One region of the Micrococcus sp. TCR-5 genome, then DNA from elsewhere that is predicted to be linked to it. Evidence: predicted binding sites of a transcription regulator. Region 1 holds the regulator's gene; the other holds the start of a gene.
The links. The regulator LexA, encoded in region 1, represses DNA repair genes until DNA is damaged. The targets are predictions, from matches to a motif close to TCGAACANNTGTTCGA.

Region 1 (8,925 bases):
ATGCGGGTGCGCGCGGCCGGTGCCGGCGGGCCGGGGCGCCGCGCGCGCTGTCCCTATCCTAGGGAGCCGGGCGGACGCCGAGACTCCGGTGACGCCTCAGGACCGGTCCCCGGTCTCGCCGAGGACCTCCGCGAGAGCGGTGAGGAACGCCGTCGTCTCCGCCTCGGTGCCGGCGGTGACGCGCAGGTGGTGCGGGATGCCGACGTCCCGCACGAGGACGCCGCGGTCGAGCAGGCGGCGCCACACGTCGGACGCGTCCTCGAGGTGACCGAAGAAGACGAAGTTCGAGTCGGACACCGAGGGCCTCAGTCCCAGGCCGCGCAGGGTGGAGACGATGCGGTCGCGCTGGGCCTTGATGTCCTCCACGGTGCGCAGCAGCGCGTCCACGTGGTCGAGGGCGGCCTCCGCCGTGGCCTGCGTGACCGCGGAGAGGTGGTACGGCAGGCGCACCAGGCGCAGGGCGTCGGCGACGGCGGGGTCCGCGGCCAGGTAGCCCAGGCGCGCGCCGGCCAGGGCGAACGCCTTGGACATGGTGCGCGTGACGATCAGCCGCTCGCGGCCGGGCAGGAGCGTAAGGGCGGAGCGGGTGCCGGCGAGGGCGAACTCCGCGTAGGCCTCGTCCACGACGACCATCGCGCCGGGCCCGCCGGCGGCCTCGTTCTGCGCCTGCGCGGCGTACACGGCCTCGATGGTCGCCAGGTCCAGGGCCGTGCCCGTCGGGTTGTTGGGGGAGGCCAGGAAGACGACGTGCGGACGGTGCTCCCGCACCATGGCCGCCGCGTGCTCGGCGCTGAGGGTGTGGTCCGCGGCGCGGCCGCCGTCCACGAACACGGTGTCCGTGCCGCCGGCCAGCAGCGGGTACATGGAGTACGAGGGCAGGAAGCTCAGCAGTGTCCGTCCGGGGCCGCCGAAGGCCTGGAGGATCTGCTGCAGGATCTCGTTGGAGCCGTTGCCGGCCCACACGTGGTCCGCCGTGAGGCCGTGGCCGAGGTAGCCGGCGAGCGCACGTCGCAGCCCCGTGAACTCGCGGTCCGGGTAGCGGTTCAGCCCCCCGGCGACGGCCGCGACCCGCTCGGCGATGGCGGTGGCGACCTCCTGCGGCACCGGATGCGTGTTCTCGTTGGTGTTGAGCATGTACGGCACGTCCAGCTGGGGGGCGCCGTAGGGGCTCAGGCCGCGGAGGTTCTCGCGCAGGGGCAGGGAGCTGAGGTCGGTCATGGCCGCCAGTCTAGGAACCGTGGAGGGCGAGGCCCGCCGTGCGTCACCGCATGGCCGGGACGAACAGCTCCTCGCCCGGCGCGGGGGCCCGGCCCTCGAGCCCGTTGAGCTCGTCGATCGTGGCGATCACCTCGTAGACGTCCGCCTCCGGCGCCACCGTGGCGGCGATGGTCCACAGGCTGTCCCCGGGCATGACCGTGACGGACTGGGTGGCCGGTCCCGCGGTGTCCGCGGACACCGCGGCGGGCGACAGCAGCACACCCAGGAAGAAGGCGGCCGCCAGCGTGGCGGCCACGGCCGCGGCGATCACGGGGATCCCCCGCAGCACGAGGCGGCCGCGGCGGGTCAGACGGATGGTGGCCGGACGCGGCCGCGCCGTCGCGGGCGAACCGGCGAACTGGGCGGTGGTGAGCGTCATGGTGTCCTCCTCCGGGGCGGATGCCCTCCAGGCGATCGAACATATGTTCGAATCCGTTCGAATCCCTTTCTAGCACAGGTGTTCGAGACACGCCACGACGAGATCGAACATATCTTTGAAGGAGAGGCGGCTCTCCTCTAGGCTCGAAGCGATGCACGGACGCCCCGGAACGCCCCCGGGGATCGCCAGGACACAGGCAACCAGCGGGGGCGGACACGGTAAGCGTCCGGACGGCAGCCGGACGCCGGAACACGAGTCCGGCCACCATCACCCCGGGAGAACGGACGGCAGCCATGAGCACCACCGACGATCAGCCGGCGGCGCGCGCGCCGCTCACCGACCGCCAGCGGCGGATCGTGCAGACCATCCGGGACGCGATCGCCGACCACGGCTACCCGCCCTCCATGCGCGAGATCGGCGACGCCGCGGGCCTGGCCTCGCTCTCCTCCGTCACGCACCAGCTGGGCCGTCTCGAGCGGCACGGCTACATCCGGCGCGACCCCGGACGCCCGCGTGCCCTCGAGGTGCTGCTCGACGTGGACGGCACCCCGCTGGGCGAGGCCGCCTCCCCCGCCGCTGCGCCGTCGTCGCAGGTCTCCACGATCCCCGCGTGGCACACCGGCACGGACGAGGCGGACAGCGTGCCGGTCCCCTGGGTCGGCCGCATCGCGGCGGGCGGCCCCGTCCTGGCCGAGCAGCAGGTCGAGGACGTCATGGCGATCCCGCGACGCCTCACGGGCGAGGGCGAGCTGTTCATGCTGCGTGTCACGGGTGACTCGATGGTGGACGCCGCGATCTGCGACGGCGACTGGGTGGTGGTGCGCCGGCAGGAGACGGCGGAGAACGGCGACATCGTCGCGGCCCTGCTCGACGACGAGGCCACCGTGAAGACCTTCCGCCGCCGCGACGGGCACACCTGGCTCCTCCCCCAGAACACGGCCTACGAGCCCATCCTCGGCGATCACGCCACCGTGATGGGGCGGGTCGTCACGGTCCTGCGTTCGCTCTGACCCGCTCCCTCCGACCGGGCCGGGCTGACGGCCCGAGGCCGAGCGAGCTCAATCGCCCGAGGCGAGCCGTGCCAGCACCCCACGGACGACGTCGCCGTCCGTGGTGCGCCAGAAGTCCGGCAGGGCGCTCGTGATGTAGCCGCCGTACCGCTCGGTGGCCAGGCGGGGGTCCAGCACGGCCACCACGCCGCGGTCCGTCACGGAGCGCACGAGGCGCCCGGCGCCCTGGGCCATGCGCACGGCCGCGTGCGTGGCGGAGATCCGCATGAACCCGTTGCCGCCGTGCCGGGCGACGTCCCGGGTGCGGGCCTGGGAGAGCGGGTCGTCCGGCCGCGGGAACGGGATGCGGTCGATCACCACCAGCCGCAGCGAGTTCCCCGGCACGTCCACGCCCTGCCACAGGCTCATGGTGCCGAGCAGGGACGTGTCCGGCTCCTCGGCGAACTGGCGCACGAGGGCGGAGAGGGTCGCGTCCCCCTGGCACAGGATCGTGGTCTTCGGCCCGAGCCGACGGCGCATCTCGGCGGCGGCGTCCTCGGCCGCCCGGCGCGAGGAGAACAGGCCGAGGGCCCCGCCCCGCGACGCCCTCAGGAGCGCCTCGAGCTCATCCAGGGACTCCGGCGAGGCCGTCCTGCCGGGCCGGGGCAGGTGCCGGGCCACGTAGAGCACCCCCTGACGCGGGTAGTCGAAGGGGCTGCCGACGTCGAGGGCCTCGAACTTCGGGGCGTCCGGACCGGCCAGGCCCACGTCGCCGGCCACCGAGTCGAACCGGCGCTCCCCCGAGCCCACGGTGAGCGTGGCGGAGGTGAGCACCGTCGTCGCCTTGCCGAACAGGCCCTCCCGCAGCTTGCCGGCCACCGAGAGCGGGGCCACGTAGAGCTGGGGCGGGTCGGTCTCGTCCCCCGGCTGCCAGCCCACGCCGGGCTCGAAGTGGCCGGGGCGGGTGGCCCACAGCACCTCGGGGAAGTCGGCCTCGGGCCTGGCGGCGAGCATGCGCTCCACCACCTCGAGGACCTCGAGGATCCGCGAGCGCGCCATCTGCCGTCCGCCGTCGGCGTCGGCCTCCTTGTCCTTGTCCTGGCCGAGGTCGGACAGGCACTGGCGCGCGGCCGTGAGGACGCCGGTGAGGGCCTGCTCCTGCACCTCGTCCGGGCCGGCGGCGATCAGGCCGGACGGGGTGTCCGTGAACGCGCGGTCCAGGGCCGCCCCGGCTTCGATCAGGTCCTCCACGGCCACGGTGGTGTGACGGCGCAGCGAGGTGGCGGCGCCGTGCACGATCGACCCGGACAGCTGCCCGGTGACCGCACCGGTCACCCGGTCCTGCAGCTCGTGGGCCTCGTCCACGACGACGGCCGAGTACGCCGGCAGCACCGCGAGCCCCTCGAAGGCGCTGATGGCGAGCATCGCGTGGTTGGTGACCACGACGTCCGCGTCCGCCGCGTCCGCGCGGGCCCGCTCGGAGAAGCACTCCTCGGCCTGGGGGCAGCGGGACGCGCCGAGGCAGTCGACCGCGGAGACGGAGACCTGCCGCCACGCGCGGTCGGTGACGGGGACCTCGAGGTCGTCGCGGTCCCCGGTCTCGGTCTGGTCCGCCCACGCCCGCAGGTACATCACCTCCTTGCCCAACAGGGAGGAGGGCCCGGCGGCGCCGTCCGTGGCGGAGCCGATCACCCCGCCGTCGTCGGCGACCGTGAAGAGGGCCTCCTCGCCCTCGTCCCCGGGGTAGCCGCCGTCCACCTTGTGCCGGCACAGGTAGTTGGAGCGGCCCTTGACCAGGGCGACGACGGGCTCGCGAGGCAGCTCGTCCTTGAGCGCCTCGACCAGCCGAGGGGCGTCCCGCTTCATGATCTGGGCCTGCAGCGCGAGCGTGGCCGTGGCGACGACGACGGGGTCCTCCTGCGTCATCGCGTGCTGGATCGCGGGGATGAGGTAGGCGAGGGACTTGCCGGTGCCGGTGCCGGCCTGCACGAGCAGGTGGCGGCGCGACTCGAGGGCGCGCGCCACCTGCAGCACCATCTCCCGCTGGCCCGCGCGATGCTGGCCGCCGGTGGCCTGCACCGCGGCGTCCAGCAGGCGCAGCGCCTCGCGCTCGCGCTCCGTGCGGGGCTGCGCGCCGCCCGCCCCGACTTCCTCCGCCCCGCCGCTCACAACGCGTCCGCCTCCACGACGAACTCGGCGAAGTCCAACGCGATGTCCTCACGGACCAGCACGGACAGGCGGGTGCCGCCCTCCTCGTAGCCCTCGGCCAGGATCTCCGCGTCCGCCGAGTGGAGGCGGGAGACCAGCTCACCCCGGGTGAACGGGATCAGCAGTTCGAGCCGCACGTCAGGCCGCGGGATGGTGGCCGCGATGGCGCGCTCGAGCTCGTCGATGCCCTCGCCGGTGCGCGCGGAGACCACCACGGCGTGGGGCTCCTTGGACCGGATCCGGGCGACGACGGCCGGGTCCGCCGCGTCCGCCTTGTTCAGCACGATGATCTCGGGGATCCGGTGCGCGTCCACCTCCGCGAACACGGAGCGCACCGCGGCGATCTGGCCCTCGGGGTCCGGGTGCGAGCCGTCCACGACGTGCAGGATGACGTCCGCGTCCGCGACCTCCTCGAGGGTGGAGCGGAACGCCTCGACCAGCTGCGTGGGCAGGTTCCGCACGAAGCCGACCGTGTCCGAGAGGGTGTAGCCGATGCCGTCCGGCGTCATGGCCTTGCGCACGGTGGGGTCCAGGGTGGCGAACAGGGCGTTCTCCACGAGCACCCCGGCGTGGGTGAGGCGGTTGAGCAGGGACGACTTGCCGGCGTTGGTGTAGCCGGCGATCGCCACGGACGGCACCCGGTTGCGACGACGGTTGGCGCGCTTGGCCTCGCGTGCCGGCTTCATCCCGGCGATGTCCCGGCGCAGCTTCGCCATGCGGGTGCGGATGCGGCGGCGGTCCAGCTCGATCTTGGTCTCGCCGGGGCCGCGGGAGCCGATGCCCTCGCCGGCGGCGGCACGGCCGCCGGCCTGCCGGGACATGGAATCGCCCCAGCCGCGCAGGCGCGGCAGCAGGTACTCGAGCTGCGCGAGCTCGACCTGGGCGCGGCCCTCACGCGAGCTCGCGTGCTGGGCGAAGATGTCCAGGATCAGCGCGGTCCGGTCGATCACCTTCACCCGCACCACGTCCTCCAGCGCACGGCGCTGGGACGGGGCGAGCTCGGAGTCCACCACCACGGTGTCCGCGCCGTAGAGCGCCACGATCTCGGCGAGCTCCTGCGCCTTGCCCTTGCCGAGGAACGTGGCCGGGTCCGGGGTGGCACGGCGCTGGATGACGCCGTCGAGCACCTCCGAGCCCGCGGTCTCGGCGAGCGCGGCGAGCTCCCTCAGGGAGTTCTCCGCGTCCTCCGCGGAGCCCTCGGTCCAGACGCCCGCCAGCACCACGCGCTCCAGGCGCAGCTGGCGGTACTCGACCTCGGTCATGTCCTCGAGCTCGGTGGACAGGCCCTGCACGCGCTTGAGCGAGTGACGCGCGGCGAGCTCGTCCTGGTCGCCGTCGGCGTCCGTGTGGCCGTCCTCGCCCTCGTTCAGGGCGAGTGCGCGGCCCGCGAGCGCGCCGGAACGGTCCGGGGTGCCGGCGTCGGGGGCGCCCTCGTCGTCCGCGGCCACGCTGACCGCGGAGCCGCGCCCGGTCGCCTCGCGCTCGGAGGCACGGCGAGCGTCATCGGCGGCCAGGATGCGCTCGATCACGGCCTGGATCTCGTCCTCGGAGCCGTGGGTGCCCTGGGGGCCGGGGGTGTGCTGGTTCTTCTCAGTCATGGTCTCCTCTGGGCCGCCGCGGTCGGGTGGCCCGATGGTCTCAGGGTAAAGGGGTGCGCGGACGCGTTAGGCGGCTGTCCGCAGGGGGCGGACGTGACGGGTGACGCGCACGGCCGTGTGGGCAGGGGTCGGCGCCGCGCTGCGACGATCTCGCGGCGGCTCCGTTCGCGGGAGGAAGGCGAGCACGCGGCACCGCAGCCACGAAGTCTCGTCGGCGGGCGTGCAGGGGCGGACCACATCGTCCATGATGGGATCTCCATCAGGTGCCGGGGCGCGCTCGACGGCCTCATCCGAGGCGGGCGCGCGAGGGGGCGGGGGCGGGCAGTGACGCGGGGGCGTCAGCGCAGGAAGATCCACATGGGCGTCGAGTGTACCGGGCGGCGCGTGTGGGCGACAGGGGCCCCGGCGCCCGGTCCGCTGACGACGCGCACGTATCCTGCGGGCATGACCGCGTCCCCCTCCCCCGCCCCGCCGCAGCCCGGCCGGACGGGCCGGGCGACCGTCGTCGTGATCGGCGCGGGCCAGGCGGGGCTGTCCGCCGCCTACCACCTGCGCCGCCGCGGCTTCGTGGGGCTGACTCCGAACGACGACGGCGCCGCCGGCGTCCCCGAGGACGCCCCCGGCACGTTCGTGGTGCTCGACGCGGAGACCGCCCCGGGCGGGGCCTGGCAGCACCGCTGGGACTCGCTCACGATGGCCACCGTCAACCACATCCACGAGCTGCCCGGCGACCCGGTGCCGCCGGCCGACCCGGCCGCGCGCGCCAACGCCCTGCTGCCGGCCTACTTCGCGGACTACGAGGCACGGTTCGCCCTGCCGATCCGGCGGCCCGTGCGCGTGAGGCGCGTCGAGCGGATCGGCGAGCCGGGACGTGCGCGCGGGTTCTTCGTCCGCACGGACGGGGCGCCGGGCACGTGGCGGGCGGACTTCGTGGTCAACGCGACCGGCACCTGGACGTCCCCGCGGTGGCCCTCGGTGCCCGGGATGCGCTCGTTCCGCGGCCGGCAGCTGCACACCCATGACTACGTGTCCAAGGACGAGTTCGCCGGGCAGCGGGTGGGGATCGTGGGCATGGGCGTCTCGGCGACGCAGCTGCTGGCCGAGACCTCCACGGTCGCGGACACCCTGTGGGTGACCCGCCGCGAGCCGCAGTGGCAGGACTCGGCCGCGCCCGGCGCCCTGGCCGAGTCGGTGCGCGGGGTGGACGAACGGACCCGTGCGGGCCTGCCGCCGGGCTCCGTGGTCGAGGCGACCGGGATGCACCGCTCGTCCTGGGTGCGCGAGGCCGAGACACGAGGCGTGCTGGTGCGCCACCCCATGTTCACGGCCGTCGAGCCGGACGGGGTGCGGATGCCCGACGGCTCGTTCGAACCGGCGGACGTGATCCTCTGGGCCACCGGCTTCCGGCCGGCGATCCGGCACCTCGCTCCCCTGCGGCTGCGCACGCCCGCCGGCGGCATCCGCGTGGCGGGCGCGCGCGCCCTGGACGAGCCGCGCCTGTTCCTCCTCGGCTACGGCCCCTCCCAGTCCACGGTCGGGGCCAACCGCGCCGGGCGCGACGCAGCGCGCGCGATCCTCGCGGACCTGGCCGGGCCGGCGTCGGGCTGAGGGCCGCGACGACCTGCTGGCTACCATGGTCGCCGTGAGCTCCGCATCCCACTACTTCGACGCCGACCCCTCCGCGCCCGAGCGGCGCCGCACCCTGCGGACCCGCCTGGCCGGCCGCGACGTCGAGGTCCAGACGGCCAACGGGATCTTCTCCCCGGACGGTCTGGACAAGGGCACCGCGGCCCTGTTCTCGGCCGTGCCCGCGCCGCCGGCGAGGGGCCGGTTCCTCGACGTCGGCGCGGGCTGGGGGCCGGTCGCCCTCACGCTGGCGCTGCGGTCGCCCGAGGCGGAGGTGACCGCCGTCGAGGTCAACGACCGCTCCCTGCAGCTGACCCGCGACAACGCCGCGGCGCTGGGCCTCGGCAATGTCGTGGCACTGCGGCCGGAGGACGTCCCCGAGGGCGCGGAGTTCGACCTCATCTGGTCCAACCCGCCCATCCGGATCGGCAAGCCGGCGCTGCACGCCCTGCTGGAGCGGTGGCTGCCACGACTGGCCCCCGGCGGCGAAGCCTGGCTGGTGGTGCAGAAGAACCTCGGCGCGGACTCGCTGCTGCCGTGGATCGGCCGGATGCTCGAGGAGCGCGCGCCCAGCCGGTTCACCGCGGAGCGGGCGGACAGCGTCAAGGGCTTCCGGATCCTGCGGGTGGCGCGGGCGCGCTGAGGCGCCGTTTCCCGAACGACAGCGGTTCGTGGCCCGCCGTTTCCCGAACGAAAGCGGTCAGGCGGTGAGTTCGCCGTCGAAGACCAGCTCGGCCGGCCCCGAGAGGACCACGTGCTCGGCCCCCTCCGGACCCGGCACGACATCCACGGCCAGCACGCCACCGGGCACCTCGACGAGCCACGAGTCCGAGCCCTGGTCGCCCGACCACGCGCGCATCGCCACAGC
Region 2 (8,925 bases), on a different contig from region 1:
GTGGTCGGCTTCTCGCGGAAGAGGTCGAGGCCGGTGGTGCCGTGCGTCACCTCCCGCAGCTCTCCGTCCACGGTCAGCAGGATGTTCTTCGGCTCCGACACGGTGCTCCTTCGAGGTCTGGCTTCGGGATCGGTGGCGTACGGGGGCCACCGTCGGCCGCGTCCCATTCTAGGGGCGCGGCCGGACGGCGGGGCACGGAGGCGGACGGTCTCATCTGTCCGGGGTGGGCAGCAGCTCCCACGTCTCCGGGTGGGGCACCGGGATCGGGGTGTGCTCCGGCGCGGGCCGATCGGGTGCCGTGCGGCCGGGGCGGGCCCCGCCGGCCGGTCCGACGTCGGTGCGCACCTTCACGGGCCAGCCGCCCGTGCCGTGGTGCGGGATGTCCGGCAGGGGCTGCGCCCCGGTGCCCGCCCGGCTGCTGCGGCGCGCGGCGGCGGCTCGGCGGTCCGCCGCGAGCCAGTCCCGCCACTGCTGCCGGGTGGCGTCCAGGTAGTCGGGGTCCGGGAGCGTCTCGGGCCGGTGCAGGTCCCAGGCGCGCACGGCCTGGACGGACACGGCCCGGTCGCCGGTGCGCCGGACGGTGCCCTCGATCAGCAGGAGGCGGGCGGAGAAGAGCATCTCTCCCGAGGCGTGCTGGGCCTCCGTGAAGAAGGAGGCGTCCACGCAGCCGGTGCCGTCGTCCACGGAGAGGAACACCACCCGCTTGCCGCTGCGCATGGGCGGGGTCTGGGTGGCCACGCGCACCCCTGCCACGAGCACCCGGGACTGCGTGCGCAGCCCGAGCAGGTCCTTCGCCCGGGTGACGCCGAGCGCGTCCAGGTACGGGGCGTGGGAGTCCATGAGGTGGGCGGTGACGTCCAGGGCGGTGAGCTCCAGCTCGGTGCGGACCCGGGCGGCCGGGCCCGGGTCCGGGAAGAGCGGGGCGAGGGCGGTGAGCTCGGTGTCCGGCAGGTCCAGGGCCAGCTGGCCCTCCACCTGCCGTGGACGGGCGGACCGCGAGCGCGGGGCGGTGCGGCCGGGGGCGGTGCCGCGGGTGGTGGAGTGCTGGAGTTCGAGGTGGTGGACGAGGTCGGTGCGGGAGGCGCCGCCGGGTGGGAGGAGGCAGTCGAGGGCGCCGAGCTGGGCGAGGCGTTCGAGGTTGCGGGCGGTGGGGCGGGCGCGGTCGCGGACGTCGGCGAGGGAGCGGTAGGGACGGCCGGCGTCGAGGCGGTCGGTCTCGGCTTCGCTGAGTCCGGAGAGGCTGGTGAGGGGCAGGCGGATGCCCCAGCGGCCGGGGGCGCCGTCGTCGATCTCGGGGTGGGCGGGGACCCACTCGACGTGGACGTGGCGGGAGGAGGCGTTGACGTCCACGGGGAGGACGGGGATGCCCATGCGGCGGGCCTCGGCGACCATGAGGCGGGCGGGGTACATGCCGGGGTCGTGTTCGAGGATGGCGGCCATGAAGGCGGCGGGGTGGTGGGTCTTGAGCCAGGCGGAGTGGTAGGTGGGGACGGCGAAGGCGGCGCCGTGGGCCTTGCAGAAGCCGAAGGAGCCGAAGGCGGAGAGGGTGGCCCAGACCTCGTCGATGACTTCGAGGGAGTAGCCGCGGGCGAGGGCGCCGGTGCGGAAGGCCTCTTCGACGAGGTGTTCCTGCGGGCCGCCGAGGAGGCGGCGGTGCTCGTCGGCGCGGGCCAGTCCGCAGCCGGTCATGACGTCCATGGTGCGCAGGACCTGTTCGTGGAAGACGGTGACCCCGTGGGTCTCGGCGAGGACGGGCCGCAGGTCGGGGTGCGGGTAGTGGGCGGGTGCCCAGCCGTGCCGCTGTTCAAGGAAGGGTCGGACCATGTCGGACTGCATGGGGCCGGGGCGGAAGAGGGAGATGTCCACGGTGAGGTCGTTGAACTCGCGGGGGGCGAGTTTGCCGACGAGTTCGCGCTGGCCCGGGGACTCGATCTGGAAGCAGCCGAGGGTGTGGGTGGTGCGGATCATCGCGTAGGTGGCGTCGTCGTCGAGGGGCACCTGTTCGAGGTCGATGCGCTCGCCCGTGGTGCGTTCGACCTCGGCGATCGTGTAGGCGATGGCGGACTGCATGCGCACGCCGAGGATGTCGAGCTTGAGGAAGCCCATGGGGTCCATGTCGTGCTTGTCGAACTGGCTCATGGGCAGGCCCATGCCGGAGGGCTGGACGGGGGTGCGGTGCAGCAGGGTGGCGTCGCCGAGGATGACGCCGCAGGGGTGCATGGAGATGTGGCGGGGCAGGCGGTCGAGGCGTTCGGTGAGGTCGACGAGCAGGTCCAGCTGGCGGTCGCCCTCGGCGCGGCCGGACTCGATGCGGCGGGAGAGGCCGCCGAGTTCGGGCATGCGCTGGAGGGCTTCGCGGAAGTTCGAGGCGGAGAAGCGCCAGAGCTGCTTGGCGATGGCGTCCACCTCGGGTTCGGGCATGCCGAGGGCGAGGCCGGCGTCGCGGACGGCGCCGCGGGCCCGGTAGGCGTTCTGCATGCTCATGAGGGTGGTGCGCTCGGCGCCGAAGCGTTCGACGACGGCGTGGTAGATCTCGTGGCGGCGGGCGGACTCCACGTCGATGTCGATGTCCGGGAGGGTGGAGCGGTCGGTGGAGAGGAAGCGCTCCATGATCAGGCCGTTGGCCATGGGGTCGACATGGGAGATGCGCAGGGCGTGGTTGACGAGGGAGGAGGCGCCGGAGCCGCGGGCGGCCACGCGGATGCCCATGCCCTCGATGAGGTCGACGACGGCGGCCACGGTGAGGAAGTAGGAGGAGAAGCCGAGTCGGGTGATGATGCCGAGCTCGTGTTCGGCGCGGTCCTGCAGGTCTCGGGCCGCCTGGCTGGTGCCGGGGAGGCCTCCTCCGGTGTGGAGGTGGGGGTAGCGGGCGAGGAGGCCGGTGCGGGTGCGCTCGCGCAGCACGTGCTCCGGGGGGCCGTCGATGCCGATGACGGCGGCCTCGGGGACGCGAGGCACGCCCCAGCCGAGGTCGGTCTCGGGGTCGAGTGCGCAGGCCTCGGCGAGGCGGCGGGTGGCCTCGAGCAGGGGGGCGGGGCGGTCGTCGGCGGCGGAGGCGACCTCGTGGGCGATGCGGTGCATGGCGGCGGTGGACTTGAGCCAGCCCTGCCCGTTGGGCTGCAGGTCGTGGAGGGCGTCGAGGGAGCTGAGGGCGCGGACGGCGTCGAGGACGTCCGCGGTGGCGGCACCGTCCGGGGCCGCGTAGCGCACGGCGTTGGTCAGGACGGCGGGGATGCGGGCCTGGCGGGCGGCGCGGAGGGTCTTCACGGCGTGCCCGGTGTCGAGGCGGTGGCCGGGGGCGGAGAGGTGGGTGACGACGTCGGCGTGGGGGCTGCCTGCGGGCAGGGCCGCCTTCCAGCGGCGCAGGGCGGCGAGGCCGGCCGCGTACCGGCGGCGGGCCAGGTGGCGGCCGACGTCCGAGTCCGGGCCGAGGAGGACGAACAGCTCGGGGGTGGGCGGGTTGTCCCGGTTGGCGGCGGTGGGGACCCGGCCGGCCGCCGCGGCGGCGAGCTCGGCGACGCTGGCCCACGGGCTGCCGCCCGCCGCTCCCCCGGTGGTGCGGGCGTGGGCGGCGGAGACGAGCTCACACAGGGAGCGGTAGCCGGAGCCATGACAGCCTCCTCGGGCGAGCACGACCACGCGGCCGGCGTCCTCGTCCTCGCTCCACCGGACGGCCAGGTCCACGCCCACGATCGGGGTGATGCCGTGGCGCAGGCAGGCGCCCACGTGTTTGGCCATGCCGTAGAGCCCGTCCCGGTCGGTGCAGGCCAGCAGGTCCATGTCCGCGGCCGCGGCGGCGGCCACGAGGTCCTCGGGCCAGCTGACCCCGTAATGGGCACTGAACGCGGAGGCGACGTGCAGGTGGGCGAAGGGGGCGGCGGTGCGTCCGGCCGCGGCGGCCTGGCTCATGCCGACCGCCTCAGGTCCTGGGCGTGCTCGTGGACGCGCACGAGCCGCCACCGGCCGGAGTCCAGGTGGTGGGCGACGTCGAGGGTCTGCAGGGGCGCGGCGCCGGCCCGGGCCAGGCGGACCTGCAGCCGCCACATCTCGTGGTCGACGAGACCGGCGCCGCGGCCCTTCTCCGCGCGGACCTCCTCCGCCCACCAGCGGCGCCGCTCGAACCAGCGCACGGGGCGCTCTGCGAGGACGTAGTCCCGCCCGTTCCAGCGCAGCCCCTGCGGGGTACCGTCTGCCCCGCACTCCACCGCCACCGACTGTGTGAGGACTCCCATTCTGCTTCTCTCCCTGTGCACTGCTGACCGGACCGACGACGGGATGCCGTCGGGCGATGGGAGCGCGGCCCGTCCGGCGGACCGGACGCGGGGAAGAAGTGGGAAGGTGGGGCCGCACCCCCGATCGTACTCGAATATGTGTTCGAATGCGATGGAGGCGAACGTAGGGTGGCCGCCGGACACGTTAAGGACGCATCGCCCCGAGACGAGCGAGGCCGGGAACGCCCTTTTCGTGAGACCGGCTGGCCGAGTCCTGGCGGGGGACCTCGAATCCGACCCTGGGGCGCACATGCACGAGAAAATCGTCTCTTGGGCCGGACGAAGTGCGTCGGCACGGCCCTGTGGACAATGCGAGCAGGACCACAATCCGCCTGCGTATACTCCGAACCAACCGGGCCTCGCATGCCACGGGCACCGCGCTGCGGGATCAGCGCGGGAGGCGCGGACACACGACGGACGTCCAGTTGGAGGGGAAATGTCTCTCACCGCACCCGGGCGCGCCCTGCGCCGCCACCGATTCGCCCAGGCCGGCACGCTCAGCGTGGCCTTGGCGCTCGCGCTGACCGCCTGCGGCGGACAGTCCGAGCCCGCCGAGTCGTCGACGACGTCGCCCTCGTCCGCCAAGCCCGCCGTCGAGACGTCCGCGCCCGCGAGCACGAGCGAGACCGCAGGCGTCAGCTCATCCCCCGCGGCCACGACGAGCGGGTCCGGCGAATACATGCCCGCGTCTGCCGACGGCCCCGCTCAGAACGTGCCCAAGCCGGAGATGCCCGCCGCCATGAAGGAAGAGACCAAGGAGGGCGCCGAGGCGGCGATTCGCTACTTCTGGGACGTGCACTACTACGCCGAGCAGACCGGAGACACGGAACTCCTCGACTCTCTCTACAGCGAGTATTGCGAGTTCTGCCAGTTCAGCTCGAACGACCTGCAAATGATCTACAAAGACGGGGGGTGGTACACCGGCACTGAGGTACAGATCGATTCGATTCTGACTCATCGATCCGAAACCGGGTATGTCTCGACACTCCTTGTCACTACGGGCACAGGAACGGGATACACCAAGGGCGGGGTTGTTCCCGAGAACGGAGATGTTGAAGCGGCCTCCAAGCAGCCTTGGATCGCGGAGGTCTCGTTTAACCCCGAATCTTCACACTGGATTGTTGATGAGATGTCATATGAAGGTTCGATCGGATCTAACTGATGGGGCGCACCTGGATTGCATTAGTGGCATTATTGATCAGCCTCCTGTTCGTGCCTACCACTGCCGCCGCCACCCCTTCACACGCACGAGACATCGAGTCGTGCACTTCTTCGAAGAGCCACTACTCAATAAATAAAAAGGGCATTGCGGCGAATAAGAAATGCTCAGATAGACACTCATCAACCTCAAGTTCAGTTGTTGCAACTGATTACTCAGCGACCGCCGCCCGCCCGGACCCACACCTAGAGCACAAAACGGTCAGTGCATGCTTCTCGGGGCAGCTGGGCAATCCGGATTTCGAGAGTTGTCGAGAGCAAGAGGCGAACTTCTGCCCCGAGGGTTCGTGGATCAGGGCGCAGACCGTAGACACTCGTCAGCCTGATGCTAATCCCGCCTATGGCGCCCCTAAATGTTGGACGGCCAAGGCCTCCAGCAACGGCACCCCGCCCGTCTCCATCGACGAGGTCCGCACGCTCCTCGTGCTGGAGCCTGAGATCCGGTCGGACAATGGCGGACGCGGGATCCGCCATGCGGAGACCAACTTCTACGCAGACGCCGAGACGCGCACGCTCGTCACCACCCTCAACGGGGTCGAGGTCGAACTCCGCGCCACGCCGGTGAGCTTCCACTGGGATTACGGGGACGGGTCCCCCACCAAGACCACCTCGGTCGCAGGCCAGAGCCAGCCGGAGTTCAACGTCCCCACCCCCACGAGCCACGTGTACGAGGACACCGGGCAGTACACGGTCCGCCTCACCACCGTCTACATCGGCGAATACCGGGAGGCCGGGGGCGAGTGGGTGCTCATCCCGGGCACCATCAGCCTCGACTCGGCCCCCGTCACCGCGGACATCTGGCGCACCATCACCCGCAATGTCGCCGATGACTGCAGCGTCGACTCCTCAGCCTGGGGCTGCACCGGCCCCATCGAATCCACTCCGGCCGGCTGAGCACAGACCGCGGGGCGGCCGACGGTCTCCCGTCCACCGCCCCGCGGCCCACTCGTCGGGCAGGTGCGTCAGACCCGGCGCACCCACCCCCGGGCCAGGAACACGAGTCCCGCGCCGACGGCCGCGAGCGCTCCGAGCGCGCCCGCCGGCACCTCACGCCCGGTCTCGACCGTGTCCGGGGTCGTGTGGGCGTCCTCCCCCGCCGGCACGTTCAGGGCCCGGGGCTTCTGCCCATCCGCGAGCGACTCCACGAGTGCGAAGACGTCGGACCGCTCCGCGTCCTGGGTGATGATGACGTCCTCACTCCTGGTCACCCCGTCCAGCGACCAGTCGCGAACGAGGCGGTCGTCGGTCGGGTATGTCGCGTCGGCGAGGTAGTGAAACCCGGTGAAAATTCCAACGCGGTGTCGCGCCAGAGGGTGCCCCAGCGCGGACCCCACGAGAGGTCCGCGACCGACGCGTCGTCGCCCTGGCGCTTGGACCACAATGGCAGCTCCACGCCCGGCTCGGCGTACTTCAGCGCGAGGACCCGCTCGGGGTAGTCCCCAAACACGGGGTCGGCCCGGCTGTGCTCGCCCCACGCGTAGACGAGCCCGGCAGAGGGGCCTCTGTTGCCCTCCGGAATGCCGGCGGTCTCGTCGTCGAGGGCGGCCACCGGGGTGCCGCCCACGGACAGGGTGAACAGGAGATGACCGTCTCCGGCCTCACCGCGGCACCGCGCTTCCGCGTCTCACGGGCAGGTCATCCCCGTCGCCCCGTCTCTCAGAGCAGCGTGCCCTGCTGCTCTCTCATCTCCTGGATCAGTTCTGGCCCGTTGTTCCGGACGTTCCCCACGGCGCTCCCCACGGGCCGCAGCGACCAGCCCGCCGCGACGTCGTACGCGCCGGCGCACACCTGGCCCACGAGGGCGTCGGCTTCTTCGGCAGACCCGAGCGTGTCCGGAGCGAGCCACCGGTCCATCGTCTCGGCATCCATGGGCACGGGCAGCCGGTCGTGCAGCTGGCCGAGCGCGGCGAGCACCGGATCGTCGTCGTCCGCGTCGGGCGCGGCCATGGTGAGGATCGTCGTCGAGAGGACCCAGGCGTCCTCCCCCGCGGCCTTGGCCTCGGGGTCCTGCCACCACTCGTACAGGCCGGCGAACCAGATGACCGGCCCCTCGCCGTCCCCGGCCCCGGCCGGGTGCACGTAGTAGGGCTCCTTCTTCGCGGCCCGCCCGTCGGGACCCTTGGCACCAGGCTCCGGCGCCTTCCACTCGTAGTAGCCCTCCACCGGCACGGCGCAGCGGCGGGCGCGGACGGCGGCCCGGAACGTCGGCTTGGAGGCCACGGTCTCCGAGCGCGCGTTGAACGCACGGGACCCCACGGACAGCTCCTTCGCCCACGGCGGCACCAGGCCCCAGCGGGCCACGTGGATCCGCCGGGTCACCCCGGCACCGCCGTCGCCCCCACGGGTGCCTCCGGCGCCGACGTCGTCCGCGTGCGCCACGAGGATCGGCACCTCGGCTGTCGGCGCCACGTTCCAGCTCTGGCGCAGCACCAGGTCCTCATTCGCCTCGGCATCGCCCAGGGCCACCAGGTCGCTCGTGGCGCGGGCCATCACGTAGCGGCCGCACACGTCAGCGGTCCCTCCCGTCCCGGCCGCGCTCGACATACATCCACGCGATGCCGAGGGCGAAGCCCATCATCGCGCAGCCGATCACGGTGCCCCAGGGCCTCTCGGTGCCCAGTCCGAACACCACGCCCAGCCCGACGCCGATCAGCAGCCCCACCAGTGGGATGCGCCACTGAGCGAGCGTGCCGGCACCGGCCGGAGCCCCGGCTGGAGCCTCGTGGGCCTCGTCCTCGTCTCTGCCATGTCGTGCCACGGTTCGCCCCTCCGTTCACATCGATGTTGCGGCTCAGGTTGCAGTCTCCCCCGGCCGCCGCGGCGACACCACACCCCAGGCCCGGGCCTCTCACCGATGCGTCGCACAGAGTCCTGTGATGGGATGGGCAGAACGAGCCCGCACGCCGCGCCGCCCCACGCATGCGCGGCATCGGGCAGATCCCCACCACCAGGAGGAACAACGTGTCCCAGAAGGTCCGCGGCGTCGTCGCCATGGCGAAGGACGCCCCCGTCACCGTCGAGACCATCGTCATCCCCGATCCGGGACCCGGCGAGGCCGTCGTCGACATCAAGACCTGCGGCGTCTGCCACACGGATCTGCACTACCAGCAGGGCGGGATCGGGGATGAGTACCCGTACCTGCTCGGCCACGAGGCCACGGGTGTGGTCTCCGCGATCGGCGAGGGCGTCGACCACGTCAAGGTCGGCGACACCGTGATCCTCAACTGGCGCGCCGTGTGCGGCGAGTGCCGCGCGTGCCGGAAGGGCGAGCCGAAGTACTGCTTCAACACCCACAACGCGACCCAGAAGATGACCCTCGAGGACGGCACGGAGCTGTCCCCGGCCCTGGGCATCGGGGCGTTCGCGGACAAGACGCTCGTCCACGCCAAGCAGTGCACCCAGGTCGACGGCGTTGACACGCCCGAGGAACAGGCCG

Region 2: the regulator LexA is predicted to act here: its motif matches at 4,363-4,378, upstream of ACTSKS_RS09170 (DUF6504 family protein).

Annotation. Positions count from the first base shown of each region.
Region 1 is NZ_JBQPDO010000001.1:71,657-80,581, reverse strand. It holds gene ACTSKS_RS00370 (histidinol-phosphate transaminase) at 97-1,218, opposite strand; gene ACTSKS_RS00365 (LysM peptidoglycan-binding domain-containing protein) at 1,262-1,636, opposite strand; gene lexA (transcriptional repressor LexA) at 1,930-2,646, shown strand; gene ACTSKS_RS00355 (ATP-dependent DNA helicase) at 2,695-4,794, opposite strand; gene hflX (GTPase HflX) at 4,791-6,431, opposite strand; gene ACTSKS_RS00345 (NAD(P)-binding domain-containing protein) at 6,876-8,039, shown strand; gene ACTSKS_RS00340 (class I SAM-dependent methyltransferase) at 8,065-8,700, shown strand; gene dapF (diaminopimelate epimerase) at 8,758-8,925, opposite strand, start outside.
Region 2 is NZ_JBQPDO010000015.1:17,583-26,507, forward strand. It holds gene thrS (threonine--tRNA ligase) at 1-101, opposite strand, end outside; gene ACTSKS_RS09165 (DNA polymerase III subunit alpha) at 211-3,909, opposite strand; gene ACTSKS_RS09170 (DUF6504 family protein) at 3,906-4,232, opposite strand; gene ACTSKS_RS09175 (DUF6318 family protein) at 4,708-5,433, shown strand; gene ACTSKS_RS09180 (PKD domain-containing protein) at 5,913-6,383, shown strand; gene ACTSKS_RS09185 (hypothetical protein) at 6,452-6,697, opposite strand; gene ACTSKS_RS09190 (hypothetical protein) at 6,694-7,053, opposite strand; gene ACTSKS_RS09195 (SOS response-associated peptidase) at 7,146-7,997, opposite strand; gene ACTSKS_RS09200 (hypothetical protein) at 7,999-8,247, opposite strand; gene ACTSKS_RS09205 (S-(hydroxymethyl)mycothiol dehydrogenase) at 8,451-8,925, shown strand, end outside.